DNA from 2 places in the Peribacillus sp. QJM3NY_7 genome. Region 1 is predicted to be linked to the other one. Evidence: riboswitches for the same ligand, from Rfam matches in the RefSeq annotation. Region 1 holds a riboswitch; the other holds the start of a gene.
The links. A riboswitch is a leader RNA that binds a small molecule or an ion and turns the genes downstream of it on or off. The one in region 1 is predicted to bind S-adenosylmethionine.
Positions count from the first base shown of each region.

Region 1 (7,948 bases):
TCCCCGTGGGGAATAAGGAAGAATGATGGTTTTTCCTTCACTATGCTGCACAAAGTCCAAGTAAAGTCGATTATGCCGATTTATTTTCATTCTTTCCGTTGTAAAATCATTCGGATTGGAACTTGTTAAATAATCACCTAGAAAGTCAGTGAATATGCGAGTCTCCTGATAAGTAAATCTGTCTTCAGGCAGAGGGATGTGAATTTGCAGTCCTTTGTTACCTGAAGTTTTTACAAAAGCTTTAATCCTTAATGATTCCATCACCTTTTTTATTTCCTGTGCAGCCTTTACCGCAAGCGAGAAATATTCGATGGAAGGAGGATCCAAGTCCAGGACGATTTCGTCGGGTCTTGTTTTACCGGCTTTCTGAAATGGGGCATGAAATTCCAATGCAAGTTGATTACCAAACCAAAGGAGAGTTTCAATGTCGTTACACAGCATATACTCGATATCCTCATCCATGAACGTTTTTATAAAGTTCGGCGCATAATCAGGTTTGTTTTTTTGGAAAAATCTTTCTTTATCCAAAGTTCCATGAGGATAGCGGATCGTGGTAAGAAGCTTATCCTTCAAGAAGGGTAAGAAGAAAGCTGAAACCTCCCGTAAATAATGAAGATATTCTACTTTTACCACCTGTTTACCTTCTGTTTTCCAAAGCGGTTTATCCCTGGAAGTTATTTGTACAGTATCTGGAAATGTATATTGGCCTAGCACGAATTTCTCCCAGGTACATTCGTCGGGAGAAGTTTGTAAAAGCCACTGGGAAAACTGAGGTTCACGCAATTCATTTTCCTCATAAACGTGCAAGAATTGAACTTCAATGCAAATGGATGGGTGGATATAAAAAAATTGTGCGTCTTCGTCTGATGCATTTTGCTTGATCAATTGATGCAATATACTTTTATCTCTAGCACTCAGTCCATTTTTGACACTTCCAATTTTCGTTACGGCACCTTCTTTCAATACTGCAAGGGAAACGTAGCCATTTTCTTTGTGCAATGCTGTGATGAAACAAGAAACGGTCTTCCAATTTTTCACCTTAATCCAAGATGTTGTACGTCTTCCTTCTTGCCAAGCACCCCGAGTTTCCTTGGCGACAATCCCTTCGCCATCTAACAAGGTGACCTTATTCAAGGCAATATCCAAAACGTCAAAACTCTCTATTAATTGTATCAAAGCCTTATCGGTGGGATCAGGAGGTATAGGAAGACCGAGTTTTCCCCCCATATTCAACATCAATTCCCTTCGTTCCACCATAGGTTTATCTGCTATGTCTTTTCCGCTGATGCGAAGCAGGTCAAACGCTATAAACCGACACGGGGAAAAACGGGCATTTTCTGAAATTAAGGATAGTTTCCCAAGGCGTCCTCGCCACTGTATTTGAAAAAAGTCCGCTTTCGCCTGATTCGTAAGCCAGACCAATTCTCCATCTAATTGAAGCGGGAGATAACCTTCCAGGTCCAGGTCTTTGATGTAAGCAATGATTTCTGGGAATTGAGGTGATAATTCCTTTTCATTTCGACTCGAAATGCTTATGGTATCGGAGTCTATCGTTAAAATAGCCCTAAAGCCGTCATACTTGACTTCATAACGCCAATCATTGGAGTTGGGGGCTTCAGGGTAATAGGTAGGCAGCATCGGTTTCATTTTTGTATTTACCTCCGCAAATAATTGATAACATTATTTTGCCAAAAAAACGAAGTGTTAGAGTTGGCAATTGTTTTTTCGGTTTTTTTTGAACAAAGGGGAATAATAAAATTGTTCTTCTCATCAAAAATAAGTTATGAGGTGACGAATATGCATACGATGTGGAAGGGGAGCATATCATTCGGTTTGGTGAACATTCCGATCAAACTTCATGCTGCAACGGAGGATAAGGATATATCTTTAAGGACGTTGCATAAGGAATGTCATACACCGATTAAATACGAAAAGGTTTGTCCAGTATGCGAGAAAGAAGTGGGGAAGGATGATATAGTCCGCGCTTTTGAGTATACAAAGGGAAAGTTTGTTGTATTGGAAGACAATGAACTAGAACAACTGAAAAAACAAAACGAAGAAAAAGCCGTGGAAATCGTGGATTTCGTTAAAATTGAAGAAATAGATCCTATTTATTTTAACCGGAGTTATTACATGTCCCCAAATGACGGGGGGATAAAAGCTTATTCCCTTTTGAGGCAGGCCCTCAAGGAATCGAATAAGGTTGGGTTGGCAAAAATCATCATTCGCTCCAAAGAACAAATGGCGGTAATCCGAGTCGTTGATAATACCTTGGTTATGGAAACGATTCATTATCCGGATGAAGTCCGCTCCACAGCGGATGTTCCGAATATCCCTGCCAATGATACCATTGTAAAAAAAGAAATCGATACTGCCGTATTATTGATAGATCAATTAACGACTACTTTCGATCCGACAAAATACACCGATGACTATCGAACCGCGTTACTAGAATTGATTGAATCAAAGAAAACGGGTCAGACGACGATTACAGCGAAAACAAAAGAACCAGTTTCCAACAATGTAACTGATTTAATGGAGGCACTACAAGCATCCATAGACCGTACAAAACATGATGAACCGGAAAAGAAAAAGACGACCCGAAAGAAAGCGGCACCGAAAAAAAAGAAACAAGCGTAAACAGGAAGCTGAGCGGAAGACGGATGATGTCGCTCGGCTTTCTGCTTGTTTTTGCAAGGAATCAGGCTTCTAATAAGATGAAAAGGTCTTGATAAAGAGGGAAGGAAAGTACAAATAGGTGAGTCGATCACGATGCAAGAAACTGAATGGAATTACAGGAAATTAGTGGATATTAACGAAAGCAAAAAAAATTCGCTCCCTAAAGAGCGACAATGAGGAATTCAATCGTGAAAATCAACATATAGGCGAACGGTTGTAGTTTTCGACTATATATTGTGTTCATATTCTACCATATTTAATTCTGAAATAGCAACTAAATTACTGAAACTAACCTATGAATTTTTCTGGAAATCAATGATATTTAGCCCATTAACGCCGCATATGGCTTTTTCATTTCATATACATATAAAAAGGTACTGAATAAAATGGACTTTTAGTATAATTTATACATATAGGACGATATAAATTTAATATGAATGGAAGATGCAAAATGGAAAATGGGAAAATCAAATCACTACATGCGGGGAAGCCGAAACATGAAATTTTTTCGAATATTGATATCTTTTCAGCCATGGATAAACAAGCACAGGATAATTTGAAAGTGACTAAAGCTGGCATAATCGGTGATGGTGTCGGTAATGTAAAGTTCCATGGAGGTCCTGATCGGGCTTTGTGCTTTTACCCATTTGAGCATTATTCATTATGGAATGAAAAATTCTCTAAAGAGCTGGATATCCCTGCATTCGGTGAAAATTTAACTATAGCGGGGATGAAGGAAGAAACAACATATATCGGCGATATTTATCAAATAGGCGATGTGATTGTTCAAATTAACCAAGGGAGGATACCTTGTTCGACCATTTCCCTCTTCAATCAAGAACCTAAGTTTTTGGAACACGTGCTGAAAACGAGTTTCACTGGTTATTTTGCAAGAGTACTTCAAGAAGGAACGATAAATAAACAAAACGAGATTGTGCTGATAGATCGTCTACAAGAAAAAATTTCTGTCCATTACGCAGCAGAGGTCATCCTTCATAAACGGGATGGGCTTGAAGGTGCTAAGGCTATACTTACACTAGACTCGTTAGCGGAAGACTGGAAACAAAGGATCTTGAAGAGGGTTCAAGCAGCAAAAGATTGAATGATTTTTGCAAAAGTGAAAAAAATGTCGATCAGGTATTGAAATTGACAGACTATTAATGTAAATTAAATATAATCAAATTTTGAAATCTTATGAAAATTATATAAATGGATCTTATCGAGAGAGGTGGAGGGACTGGCCCGAAGAAACCTCAGCAACCAGCTTAGGCAAAGGTGCTAAATCCAGCAAGCAGAGCTTGATAGATGAGGAGAATGTTTCAAAAAACCTTCTTCTTTGAGAAGGTTTTTTTTCTTTTCTCTCATACTCTATAGAAAACGACAAAAACAGGATTGTTTTTGGGAGAGGGTGTAATAATGAATTTTCGTAAAGAAGTGAAAGAAAGAATGCTGGTTGGGGAAGGGGCAATGGGGACCTTGCTTTACTCTTATGGCATCGATCAATGTTATGAGGAATTAAACTGCACGAACCCAGATAAAATAGAGTACATCCACAGAGCCTATCTGGAAGCTGGTGCAGATATCCTTCAATCGAATACTTACGGGGCCAACTTCAACAAATTGAAACGGCATGGACTTGAAGGTGAAGTGAGCAGAATCAATCGTCAGGGAGTCATTCTTGCTAAAAAAGCAGCAAAAGGAAAGGCATATGTCTTCGGTACCATAGGGGCACAGCGGGGGATCAGGAAATCGGATTTAAGCATGGAAGAGATAAAGCGAGGTTTTCGTGAACAGCTATACAGTTTGTTGATGGAAAACCCTGATGGGATCCTCCTGGAAACATTTTATGACCTGGAAGAACTGGAGACCGTGCTGAAAATCGTTAAATTTGAATCTGGACTCCCGATCATCGCAAATGTTTCGATGCATGAACTGGGTAATCTTCAAAATGGAATCCATTTAAATGATGCCTTTCAAAAACTTGAGCAATTGGGTGCCGATGTGGTTGGGGTGAATTGCCGCCTTGGACCACATCATATGATTCGGGCCTTGGAAGAAGTGAGTTTGCCAAAGCAAGCATCGATTGCCATTTACCCTAACGCCAGCCTGCCGGATTATGTCGATGGGAGGCTCGTTTATAAAGCTGTCCCGGAATATTTCGGTTCTAGTGCCCTGGAACTTCGTGAGCAAGGCGCCGCGATCATAGGAGGGTGCTGTGGAACGACTCCACTGCATATTCAAGCTGTAAAGCATGCAATTGGAAGTTTGGCTCCCGTGAAAGAGAAATTTACGAAATCCCGTGAAATAGAAGTAATTGAAGTGAACGATAGAGAATTGGAACTTCCCCTTTACGAAAAAGCCAAAACGGAACGGACGATTCTTGTTGAGCTTGATCCACCGAAAAAGCTAGGGATAGAGAGCTTCATGAGTGGTGCTGAAGTTTTGAAAAAAGCAGGGGTCGATTCCATAACATTAGCGGATAATTCACTTGCCTCACCGAGGATATCGAATGATGCACTGGCTAATTTACTGAAGAACCAATTGAATATAAAACCGATGGTGCATATAACATGCCGTGATCGAAATTTGATTGGCCTGCAGTCACATTTAATGGGTCTGCAGACGGTGGGGCTGAACGAATTATTGATCATCACCGGAGACCCTTCAAAAATTGGGGACTTCCCGGGTGCCACTTCGGTTTATGATTTATCTTCCTTTGACCTGATAAGCATGGTCAAACAATTTAATGAAGGTCTTTCCTATTCCGGTCAAAGTTTGGGTCAACGGGCAAATTTTAAAATTGCGGCAGCTTTTAATCCCAATGTGAAATATCTGGATAAAGCCGTACTTAGAATGGAAAAGAAGATTGCCTGCGGTGCTCAATCCTTTTTGACACAGCCAATTTATTCCGTGGAGCAAATCGAAGAAGTATATGAAGCGACAAAACATCTGGAAACCCCGATTTTCATCGGTATCATGCCGTTGACAAGCACCCGGAACGCCGAATTCATCCATAATGAAATCCCAGGCATCAAATTGCCTGATAATGTTAGAAGGGCCATGGCTCTAGCGGGGGATGACCCTGTAAAGTCAAGGATTGAAGGGGTGAATATCGCGCGGGAACTGGTGGACGCGGCTAGGGAAAAATTCAAGGGCATATATTTAATCACTCCATTCCTTCGCTATGAAATGACGGCGGAACTTACGAAATATATTAGAAAAGTCGATAGTAAACAGACATCAGAGGTGGAAAGTACATGAATAAAAAAGCGATACAAGATCAGTTGAATTCTAAGATTCTCCTACTTGATGGGGCGATGGGAACGATGCTTCAAGCGGAGGATTTGACAGCAGACGATTTTGGTGGGGAACAATTCGAGGGCTGCAATGAATATTTATCACTGACGCAACCGGAAATCATCCAATCCATTCATGAAAAATATTTAGCAGCGGGCGCAGATATCATAGAAACAAATACCTTTGGAGCGACCAGCATCGTCCTTGAGGAATACCAAATAAGTACGATTGCCTACAAGCTAAATAAAATTTCAGCTGAGCTTGCCGTTAAAGCTTGTGAAAAATATTCCAATGATGAATGGCCAAGATATGTAGCTGGATCGATGGGCCCCACTACAAAAACGCTTTCCGTAACGGGCGGAACGACTTTTGATGTTTTAACAGATTCTTATGAAGAGCAGGCACTGGGTCTCTTGGATGGCGGGGTAGACTTGCTGTTGGTGGAAACCTGTCAGGATATGCTTAATGTCAAGGCTGCCTTTTCTGGAATCAAAGCAGCATTCGCTAAAACGGGAAAAGATGTGCCTGTCATCATATCAGGAACAATCGAACCGATGGGCACGACACTTGCAGGCCAGTCCATAGAAGCTTTTTATTTATCGGTTGAACATATGAAACCCGTAGCTGTCGGCCTTAATTGTGCAACAGGGCCGGAATTCATGATAGACCATATCAGGACACTTGCAGATATATCAAATAGCGCCATCAGCTGTTATCCGAATGCCGGGCTACCTGATGAAGAAGGCCACTATCATGAATCACCTACATCCCTGGCAGAGAAAATGAAGCAATTTGCCGAAAAGGGATGGGTCAATATTATTGGCGGATGTTGTGGCACGACACCAGAACATATTAAAGAACTTTCCAGGGTACTCGAAGGCATGAAGCCCCGTACAATTATGGAAGCTGCCCATGGTCATGCCGTATCAGGGATAGAGCCGCTAATTTATGATGATTCAATGCGTCCTTTATTCGTAGGGGAGAGAACGAATGTTATCGGTTCCCGAAAATTCAAGGAGCTGATACGTGGAAAGCATTACGAGCCAGCTGCCGAAATTGCACGTAACCAGGTAAAGAAAGGCGCCCATGTCATTGATATCTGTCTTGCCGATCCTGATGGGGATGAGCTTGGCGACATGAAGGAATTTGTAGAAGAGGTCGTCAAAAAAGTGAAAGTCCCATTGGTCATCGACACTACGGATGAAGTCGTACTTGAACAAGCATTAAAACATTCACAAGGAAAATCGATCATAAATTCCATAAACCTTGAAGATGGTGAAGAGCGCTTTGAAAAAATAGTACCCTTAGTCCATCAATATGGTGCTGCCGTTGTCGTGGGAACCATTGATGAAATTGGGATGGCTGTTGATGCTGAACGGAAATTGGAAGTGGCTACGCGGTCTGTGGATTTGCTCGTCAATAAGTACGGTCTAAACAAAAATGACATCATTTTTGATCCGCTGGTATTTCCTGTAGGCACTGGGGATGAACAATATATTGGATCTGCATTGGAGACGGTGAATGGAATAAAGGCGATTAAAGAAAAGTTTCCGGAATGCCTGACGATACTTGGAATTTCCAACGTTTCTTTCGGTCTGCCGGAGAGGGGAAGGGAAATATTAAATGCCGTTTTCCTTTACCATTGTACAAAAGCGGGTCTCGATTATGCTATCGTGAATACAGAAAAACTTGAACGTTTCGCCTTGATATCGGATGAGGAAGTGAAATTGGCGGAGGCACTCCTGTTTGAGACATCAACTGAAACTTTAGCGATTTTTACCGAATTTTATCGTGGAAAAAAAGCGGAGAAGAAGGATGATGGTGTGATCCTGCCATTGGACGAACGTCTTGGTAACTATATTATCGAAGGAACGAAAGAAGGATTGATTGATGATTTAAATGAAGCGATAGAGCGCGGTGATACCCCATTGGAAATCATCAATGGCCCATTGATGGATGGGATGAGTGAAGT
Region 1 covers NZ_CM149663.1:3,130,491-3,138,438, reverse strand. Annotated here, with positions in the region: gene ligD (DNA ligase D) at 1-1,647, opposite strand, end outside; gene ku (non-homologous end joining protein Ku) at 1,798-2,640, shown strand; gene AC0VX1_RS14925 (MOSC domain-containing protein) at 3,131-3,781, shown strand; SAM riboswitch class I at 3,893-3,991, shown strand; gene AC0VX1_RS14920 (bifunctional homocysteine S-methyltransferase/methylenetetrahydrofolate reductase) at 4,096-5,940, shown strand; gene metH (methionine synthase) at 5,937-7,948, shown strand, end outside.

Region 2 (7,948 bases), 2.0 Mb from region 1:
ATATGTGATGTTCGAAGCATTAACTGAAGATGGATCCCTCACCAACCACCTTCCGCCCACCATGGTCTTACGAAACAGCGGTTGCCTTGATTCTTTCCTGGAGACATACAGGCATATATACCTTAAGCCATGCAAAGGAAGCCAAGGGAAGGGCATTTATACCATTATCAAAAATGATGATGATACCCTATTGTTCAATAGCTTAAAGCATAGTGAGTCCTTCCCTGATTTTGCTTCCTTCTGGGATACAAAAAAAAGGGATTTATTAAAAAGGAGCTATCTTGCTCAACAGGCGATCATACCAAAAAAACTCTTTGGGCATCGTTATGATTACCGGATTCTCGTCCATTATGAAAAAGGTTTTTATAAAGTGACCGGCAAAGCGGTAAGGATGTCGCAAACCCAGGAAATCACCACCCACACTCCCCGAGGCGGAAAGCTTTTTCCTTATCAGGACCTTAAATCAAAAAACCTGGATCTGAAATTAGCGAATGTCGCCCAAAAATGCGGAGAGATACTTTCAAAAAAGATCGGGTTTCTCGGAGAGTTTTCCATTGATATAGGGGAAGACGAATCGGGCTCGCTTTTCATATACGAAGTGAACTCAAAGCCGATGCAATTCGATGAAGAAGAAATTGAAACAAACAGGCTTTTGCATTTAAAAAATCTTTTCATTGAATTAACTTTTCCCAACCTGAAAAGAAAATAACACCTCCAGCTGCCGTTTTCCATTATAATCGAATGAGAAACAGTATATATGGAGGTAATACATATGATCACTCATTTTCAATGGGAGCCATTGCATAAGAATCTGCCAGGATGGAAAATTTCCTTTTATTTCAACAAGCAGGCAGTCAAAGCCTTGTATCATAAAGATGGATCCATCGAGTGGACAGCCAATCCGCCTTCCGAAACAGATGAAACCAAACTCAAAAGCATGATACATGATTTAATGATCTTCCATGTTTATGAATGAAACCCCTTTACATTCATGAAATCGCTAAACAGAATAAAAAAAACTCCTTTGCCTAAACTAAAGAAAAGGCTAGGAGGGATTTCTATTGGATAAAGAAAAAATGACATTTTTGAAGGATACCGAATATGATGGCAAGGACTCCGTTTACCTGGATATCGACCGTATCATCAATGAAGGAATGGCGGGCGGAAATGTGTATGAAGTCGCTAACCTTCAGAACATTGAAGAAGCACATGATTTTTATGATGAAACAGATCCCAATGTCAATAAATGAATAATGTGGGCTCTCTTATGGAGAGCTCTCTTTTATTTCAGTCAGACCGTTAAACGGATAGCAATCAAATAGTCCCATTCTCCCTCGCACTTAAAATATTTTCGTTTAATATCGATGTAATGATATGCTCTGAATCCCATTCATGCCCAGATATCTCGATAAGGGGATAGCGATTCGGTAAAACAACCTGCTGGATTTCATGAACGGTCAGCCCTTGAGAATGCAAGCGTAAAATTTCCCCTTGGAGATTTTCCAGATAATCCAGTTTTTTTCGAAACATCTCCTTCCCATCAGGGACATGCCCAGCATGACAGCAAAACACTTCCCCGAAGTCATATTGAAGCAATCTTTTTATGGAATCGATGATCACCGGGACGGACTCTTCCCGTAAGACAAGTTTTGTTTTTGGGGTTACGAAAAGGTCTCCTGAAAAGAGCACGCCATTATTGTGATTCAAATACACCATATGGTCCTTTGCATGACCTGGGGTAAAAATCGGCTCCCACGTTTGGGTACGGGAATGAATGGCCTTCCCCAGAGGCTCAGCTTTAAAGGCGTCTCTCTTTCCCCAGAAATTTTTGCGATATTCAGGATATTCAGCATCCTTTGAACAAACCTCAACCGACATCGGGTTAATGAAAAGAGGGACCTTTTTATGTTCCTGTATCCAGGCAGCGCCCCCCGTATGGTCTTCATGATAGTGAGTCAGGGCCACTGAGTCGAAGTCTGCGGATTCATAGAATGGGATGAGCTCTTCCAATAAAATCTGTGCGCCAGTATCTATCAATAAGCCATCCGTTAAAAAGACATACACACTCATCCCCGCCTTGTTCCCGCCAGGAGTCCCATGCACGCAAACCACATCATTTATCGTCTTGATCTCTATCATTCGGTTTCCTCCCCATCATTGTATAAATATAGTTTCATCTTCCTTTTTTTAACTTTACTATAATAAATGTAGTACCACTTTACCTTTTTGACAAGGAAATATTGGAATAATTAACATTGATGAAAATGCTGGATTATTGCATAATAGCCCATTTTCCATGAATCGTTTTGACGGACTGTACCAGATTTAATGACAAAAAAATCAAAGAAACGATTGACATTGCCGGATTTTACAAATAATATAGATTATATTATAAAACTTGAAATATTCTAAAATAATAATTTACTTATCAAGAGTGACGGAGGGATCAGGCCCTGTGATGTCCGGCAACCGCCCTTAGGGAACGGTGCCAATTCCTGCAGAATGATTGCATTCTGAAAGATAAGCCGAGATATGATTTCGCTGCCTCTTTCTGAATGATAGAGGCAGCTTTTTTAATGTGTAAGGGGGAAAGCTCATGATTGAAATCCGTTCAGTCCGAAAGGAATACGTCTCGAAGAAAAACCGAGTTATCGGAGTGGATAACGTATCTTTAACCATTCAAACTGGTGAAATATATGGAATTGTCGGCTACAGCGGAGCTGGAAAAAGCTCATTACTCCGCTGCTTGAATTTGCTTGAACGTCCGACAGGTGGAAATATCATTATCGACGGCATTGATTTAACCTCTTTATCTAGCAAAGAGCTTCGTAAACAACGCCAAAAAATCGGAATGATATTCCAGCACTTTTCCCTGGTCAGTTCAAAAACCGTTTATGAAAATGTCGCTTTCGCCTTAAGGGCCGCGCATCGATCGAAGGACGCGACTAAGTTACGTGTATTGGAATTGTTGGAAATAGTAGGGCTCAGCGATAAGAAAAATGTCTATCCTGCACAGCTTAGCGGTGGACAGAAGCAACGGGTCGGCATCGCTCGTGCGTTAGCAAATGAACCCACTGTACTATTATGTGATGAAGCGACTTCTGCCCTTGATCCAACAACTACAAAAGCGATTTTACAGTTATTGAAAAAGATAAGCAGTGAGCTTGGTATCACCATCGTGTTGATTACACATGAAATGGAAGTGGTCAAAGAACTATGCCACCGAGTCGCCGTGATGCAGGATGGCCGGGTAATTGAAGAAGGACCCGTTTATGAAATATTTTCACAGCCCAAACAGGAGTTAACGAAGCAATTCATTAGCAGTGTACTGGATTTCGAACTCCCTTCGCACTTGATTGAAGAAAGTGAAGGTACGATTATTAAGATCCAATTCGAAGGGCAAACCGCCGGTGAATCGATTCTTTCGGATACTCTCCAATCCCATGCAGTAAACGGAAATATTTTACACGGTAAAATTGAGTATATCCAGGATGTTCCTTTAGGCATTTTAATCATCGAGTTAATTGGCGATGCCGTCCAAATTCATTCGGCATTGGAATATATAAAAAATCGTTCCAGTTCTGTGGAGGTGTTAAAACATGTCACTGCTTAATCCCATCGTCAATATTTTACCTGATCTTAATAAAGCCTTTCTTGAAACGATTTATATGGTCGGCGTTTCTCTTGCAGTAGCCCTGCTGATCGGTTTACCGCTTGGAGTATTGCTATTTACAACAACCAGGAATTTATTTTTTGAAAATGGCATCGTGAATCGATCTCTCGGTTTCGCAGTCAATATTGTCCGTTCAATCCCGTTCATCATTCTCTTGGTCGCCCTCCTTCCTTTAACGGACCTACTTACAGGATCGACGATAGGGCCAAGAGCAGCTTCTGTTTCCCTGTCCGTATCCGCAATACCTTTTTTTGCAAGGATTGTTGAAACGGCATTACGTGAAATAGACAGAGGAGTGATTGAAGCTGCAATTGCCGTAGGTGCCACTCCATGGATGATCATTAAGGATGTACTTCTTCCAGAGGCAAAACCGGGAATCATTCAAGGACTGACATTAACGACCATATCGCTAATCGGTTACTCAGCAATGGCTGGGACAATCGGCGGTGGCGGAATTGGCGACCTGGCCATCCGGTACGGATATTACCGATATGACAACACAGTCATGATCACGACGATCGTCGTGCTGATCTGCCTTGTGCAACTCATTCAAATGGTTGGTGACAAAGTTTCATACATAGTTAACAAGCGATAGGTTCAATCACTTTTTTTAATGACTCAATACATTTCATTACTCAGGAGGAATTTCAAATGAAGAAAATAGCTTCGTTATTATCAGTCTGTGCACTTGCACTCGGCTTGGCAGCTTGCGGGAGCGATGATGCATCCCCAAATACAGAAGACAAAAAAGAATTGAAGATCGGGGCGACTACCGGGCCGTACGCCGATATGGTTAAGGAGGCCATCAAACCAGGTCTGGAAGATCTCGGATACAAAATAGAGATCGTCGAATTCACCGACTATATCCAGCCGAATAAGTCGCTTGGCAACAACTCGATCGACGCCAACCTTTTCCAGCATAAAGTGTACATGGATAACTTCGCTAAAGAAAATGATTTAAAGCTTTCCGACCTTATCATAGTTCCAACAGCGCCAATGGGCATATATTCTAATAAGTATAATTCATTGAAAGAAGTGAAAGACGGTACATCCCTTGCAGTGCCCAATGATCCGGTTAACCTGGCACGTGCACTAAAAGTGCTGGTGGATGAAGGGTTGATTGAAGTCGATCCAAATGTCGACCCTTTAAAAGTATCTGAAAAGGATGTAACGAAAAATCCAAAAAACATCCAGCTAAAACCATTGGAATCCGCTCAGTTGCCCCGCGCAACAGACAGCGTCAACCTATCGGCGGTCCCTGGCAACTTTGCTCTTGCAGCGAAAATGGACCTCAAGGATGCCCTAGTCTTAGAAAACATGCCGGATATGTATCGAAACGTTGTTGCAGTGAATACAAAAGATGTAGACGCTCAATTTGCCAAGGATATTAAATCAGTAGTGGAATCCGACCAGTTTGAAAAAGTGATCGATGACAAATTTGCCGGATTCGGAAAACCAGACTGGATGAATTGATCAAATAATCAAGGCCTGCTTCCCCTTTACCGGGAACAGGCCTTTCATTAAGGAGAGAAAATATGAATACCATACTGGAGGTCCGCAGCGGCCCCGCTTATTACGCCTGTAAAGCAAATGTCCTTGAAAACCTGGAAGTGAAACTGAGTAGAGGGAACATTCGTAAAGTGCTCGTTATTCATGGACAAAAATCCTGGGAAGTTACTGAACCCTTCTTCCTTCCTTAGAAAATATTGAGACGATCTTTTTCACATACGGCGGGGAATGCAGTGACCCGGAAATTGAACGCGTCAAGAAGGCAGCTCTTGAACATGGTGCAGATGCCTTAATTGGCATTGGCGGCGGTAAATTGCTCGACCTCACCAAATCGGCCGGAATCTCGCTTCAAAAGGAAATCATCCTCATTCCAACCTTGGCTTCCACCTGCGCTGCCTGGACACCGTTGAGTGTCATTTATGATGATAATGGTTCATATGTCCGTTATGATATTCATGAAAAAAGCACTTAGATGTTATGATCGAACCATGAATTCTTCTTAATTCGCCGATTAACTATTTACGTGCTGGAATCGGCGATACATTGGCGAAATGGTACGAGGGCAATGCACTGGCCGAAAAGCTTGCCACCAAGTCCGTTTGTATTGAATTGGCCCATCTGGCCGCAAGGCAATGCCAGGAAGTTTTATTGACATATGGCGAGGAAGCCTTAGCTGATTTGGAAAAAGGGTAATGGACAGATGCGCTGCAGCGTGTAATTGAAACGAACATCATCACAAGTGGTCTTGTTGGTGGATTTGGCGGCCAGTACTTGTGCGTTGCCGGTGCCCACTCCATTCATAATGGCATGACTTCCATCACCCAAGCGCATCATTTACTTCACGGGGAAAAAGTGGCATATGGCATTTTAGTCCAGCTTGTGCTAGAAGGGAAATTCTCGGAAATCAAACAATTGCTGCCCATCTACCGGGTGCTTAAATTGCCGATGACATTGCTTGATATTGGCCTGACTGTTGAACATAAGGCGGAACTTCAACAGATTGCAGCCCACTCTGTCAAAGAAGGTGAAGACATCCATCTTCTTTTCCCTGATATCAACAAGGAAAAAGTGACAGCCGCCATGGAAAACCTTGAAATCCTTACAAACCATGCAAGCCCTTCCTAAAAAAGCGATGGGGTTTTGACCCCATCGTTTTTTTTGATTCCTCATTGTATAAAATCATCCTTTCCACCAAGCATACATAATGTTCCATTAATACTTCAGTATAATAAAAGAAGGTCTCAACCTATTGTCTGTTTCCATAATCCAAGAAGATCACTTTCATGTTGTCTGTGCATGCCTGCTTTTCTATCGGCGGATTCCGGACGGCCCTTTTCCCAATTCCATATATCTTCGAGAGTATCTGATAGGGGACGGAATGTTAGTCCATTATTGATTGCTTTATCGTTGTCGACAGCCAAAAACCCATTCAAAGGTTCCTTACCTCCTGGTAAAGGGAATTCTTCCGGTATCCATAAAGGCATTTCTCCCCACGGCTCTACTTTATTGTCATTTAAAAATTTTTCAGAGACCCATGTAAAGGCAGCATTACTTCTTGTTACCTTTTTGCAGCCTTCTAGTATTTGCCCCATATTCAGTGTGTATTCTGGCCCAACGGCATTATACGTACCTGTCACGCCTTTTTCCATCATTTGGATGATCCATTGAGCCAAGTCCCTTGCATCGATAATTTGGATTGGACGTCCAGGGCGTCCAGGCGCTAAAACTTCTCCCCCTTCCGCTATTCTTTTAAGCCAGTACGGCATTCGGTCAGTGTAATCATATGGACCTACTATTTGCCCGGCACGAATTGACAAAACTTTCCCCGGCATTTCTTTTTCAGCTGCTTTTTCGCTTAATGATTTTAACGGTCCATAATATTCACCGTATATCGGTCCAGCCGTTCCGCGGGTTATTTCTTCTGCTTTATCATCATTTAGTGCATGAACCTCTCCATTTTCATCAATACCTGGTTCGGTTGGATCACTATAAACCGAGATGCTTGAAATATATGTATAATGTTTAACTTGATTAAGCAACCGGCAAGATTTCGATACAGTTCGAGGGATAAAGCCTGATGTATCAATTACTGCATCCCACTGTCTCCCTTTCAGCATTTCAAGATCCCCGTCGCGGTCCCCTTTTAACTGTTCTATTTCGGGGAAAACATAAGGATCATTTCCACGATTAAAAAGGGTGACTTCATTCCCCTTCTCTATTGCAGCTTTTGCTATATATCGGCCTAAAAACCGTGTACCACCCAATATTAAAATGTTCATGGATCTCCTCCTCTTAAACGATATTCCATAAAGCATACGCAATACCCTTTCCTGAAATTAATAATACTTGCAACTTTTCTTTGGTTTTCCCTTCTCGGAAAAACTAAAGATATCCTAATCTTTTGAACTTTATTCTTTTTCGCTATAATGATATGGAAAGGGAGAAAGAAGGTGGAACCGATGCTTGAAAATCTTAAACAAAAATTCCCGAACGCTCTTACCAATAAAAAGGATACTGATGATATTTCTAATTATGTTTGGTTCGAAGACTTCAGAAGTATACTTGGTATTCCCCGTTCAGAAATCACAGCAGAAGAAATCCGTTTATTGGAACTGCTTTTTGTTCCTTCCATAAACCCAAATAACCTCAATGCACATCCAGGCTCATCATGGAAAAGTTTTTTATCCGAACCGAATGCACCATTGCCTTTAACGAGCTGGGAGAATGTTCGATTCCTTCATTTCAGGTTGACTCATGCAGATTTTT
Region 2 covers NZ_CM149663.1:1,152,439-1,160,386, reverse strand. Annotated here, with positions in the region: gene AC0VX1_RS05510 (YheC/YheD family endospore coat-associated protein) at 1-709, shown strand, start outside; gene AC0VX1_RS05505 (YheE family protein) at 773-976, shown strand; gene AC0VX1_RS05500 (hypothetical protein) at 1,062-1,250, shown strand; gene AC0VX1_RS05495 (MBL fold metallo-hydrolase) at 1,315-2,139, opposite strand; SAM riboswitch class I at 2,423-2,527, shown strand; gene AC0VX1_RS05490 (methionine ABC transporter ATP-binding protein) at 2,597-3,613, shown strand; gene AC0VX1_RS05485 (methionine ABC transporter permease) at 3,600-4,268, shown strand; gene AC0VX1_RS05480 (MetQ/NlpA family ABC transporter substrate-binding protein) at 4,325-5,146, shown strand; gene AC0VX1_RS05475 (hypothetical protein) at 5,209-5,373, shown strand; gene AC0VX1_RS05470 (iron-containing alcohol dehydrogenase) at 5,379-5,654, shown strand; gene AC0VX1_RS05465 (hypothetical protein) at 5,726-5,875, shown strand; gene AC0VX1_RS05460 (hypothetical protein) at 5,954-6,307, shown strand; gene AC0VX1_RS05455 (NAD-dependent epimerase/dehydratase family protein) at 6,424-7,461, opposite strand; gene AC0VX1_RS05450 (PucR family transcriptional regulator) at 7,642-7,948, shown strand, end outside.
Region 2: another riboswitch for S-adenosylmethionine. It lies ahead of AC0VX1_RS05490 (methionine ABC transporter ATP-binding protein); the one in region 1 lies ahead of AC0VX1_RS14920 (bifunctional homocysteine S-methyltransferase/methylenetetrahydrofolate reductase).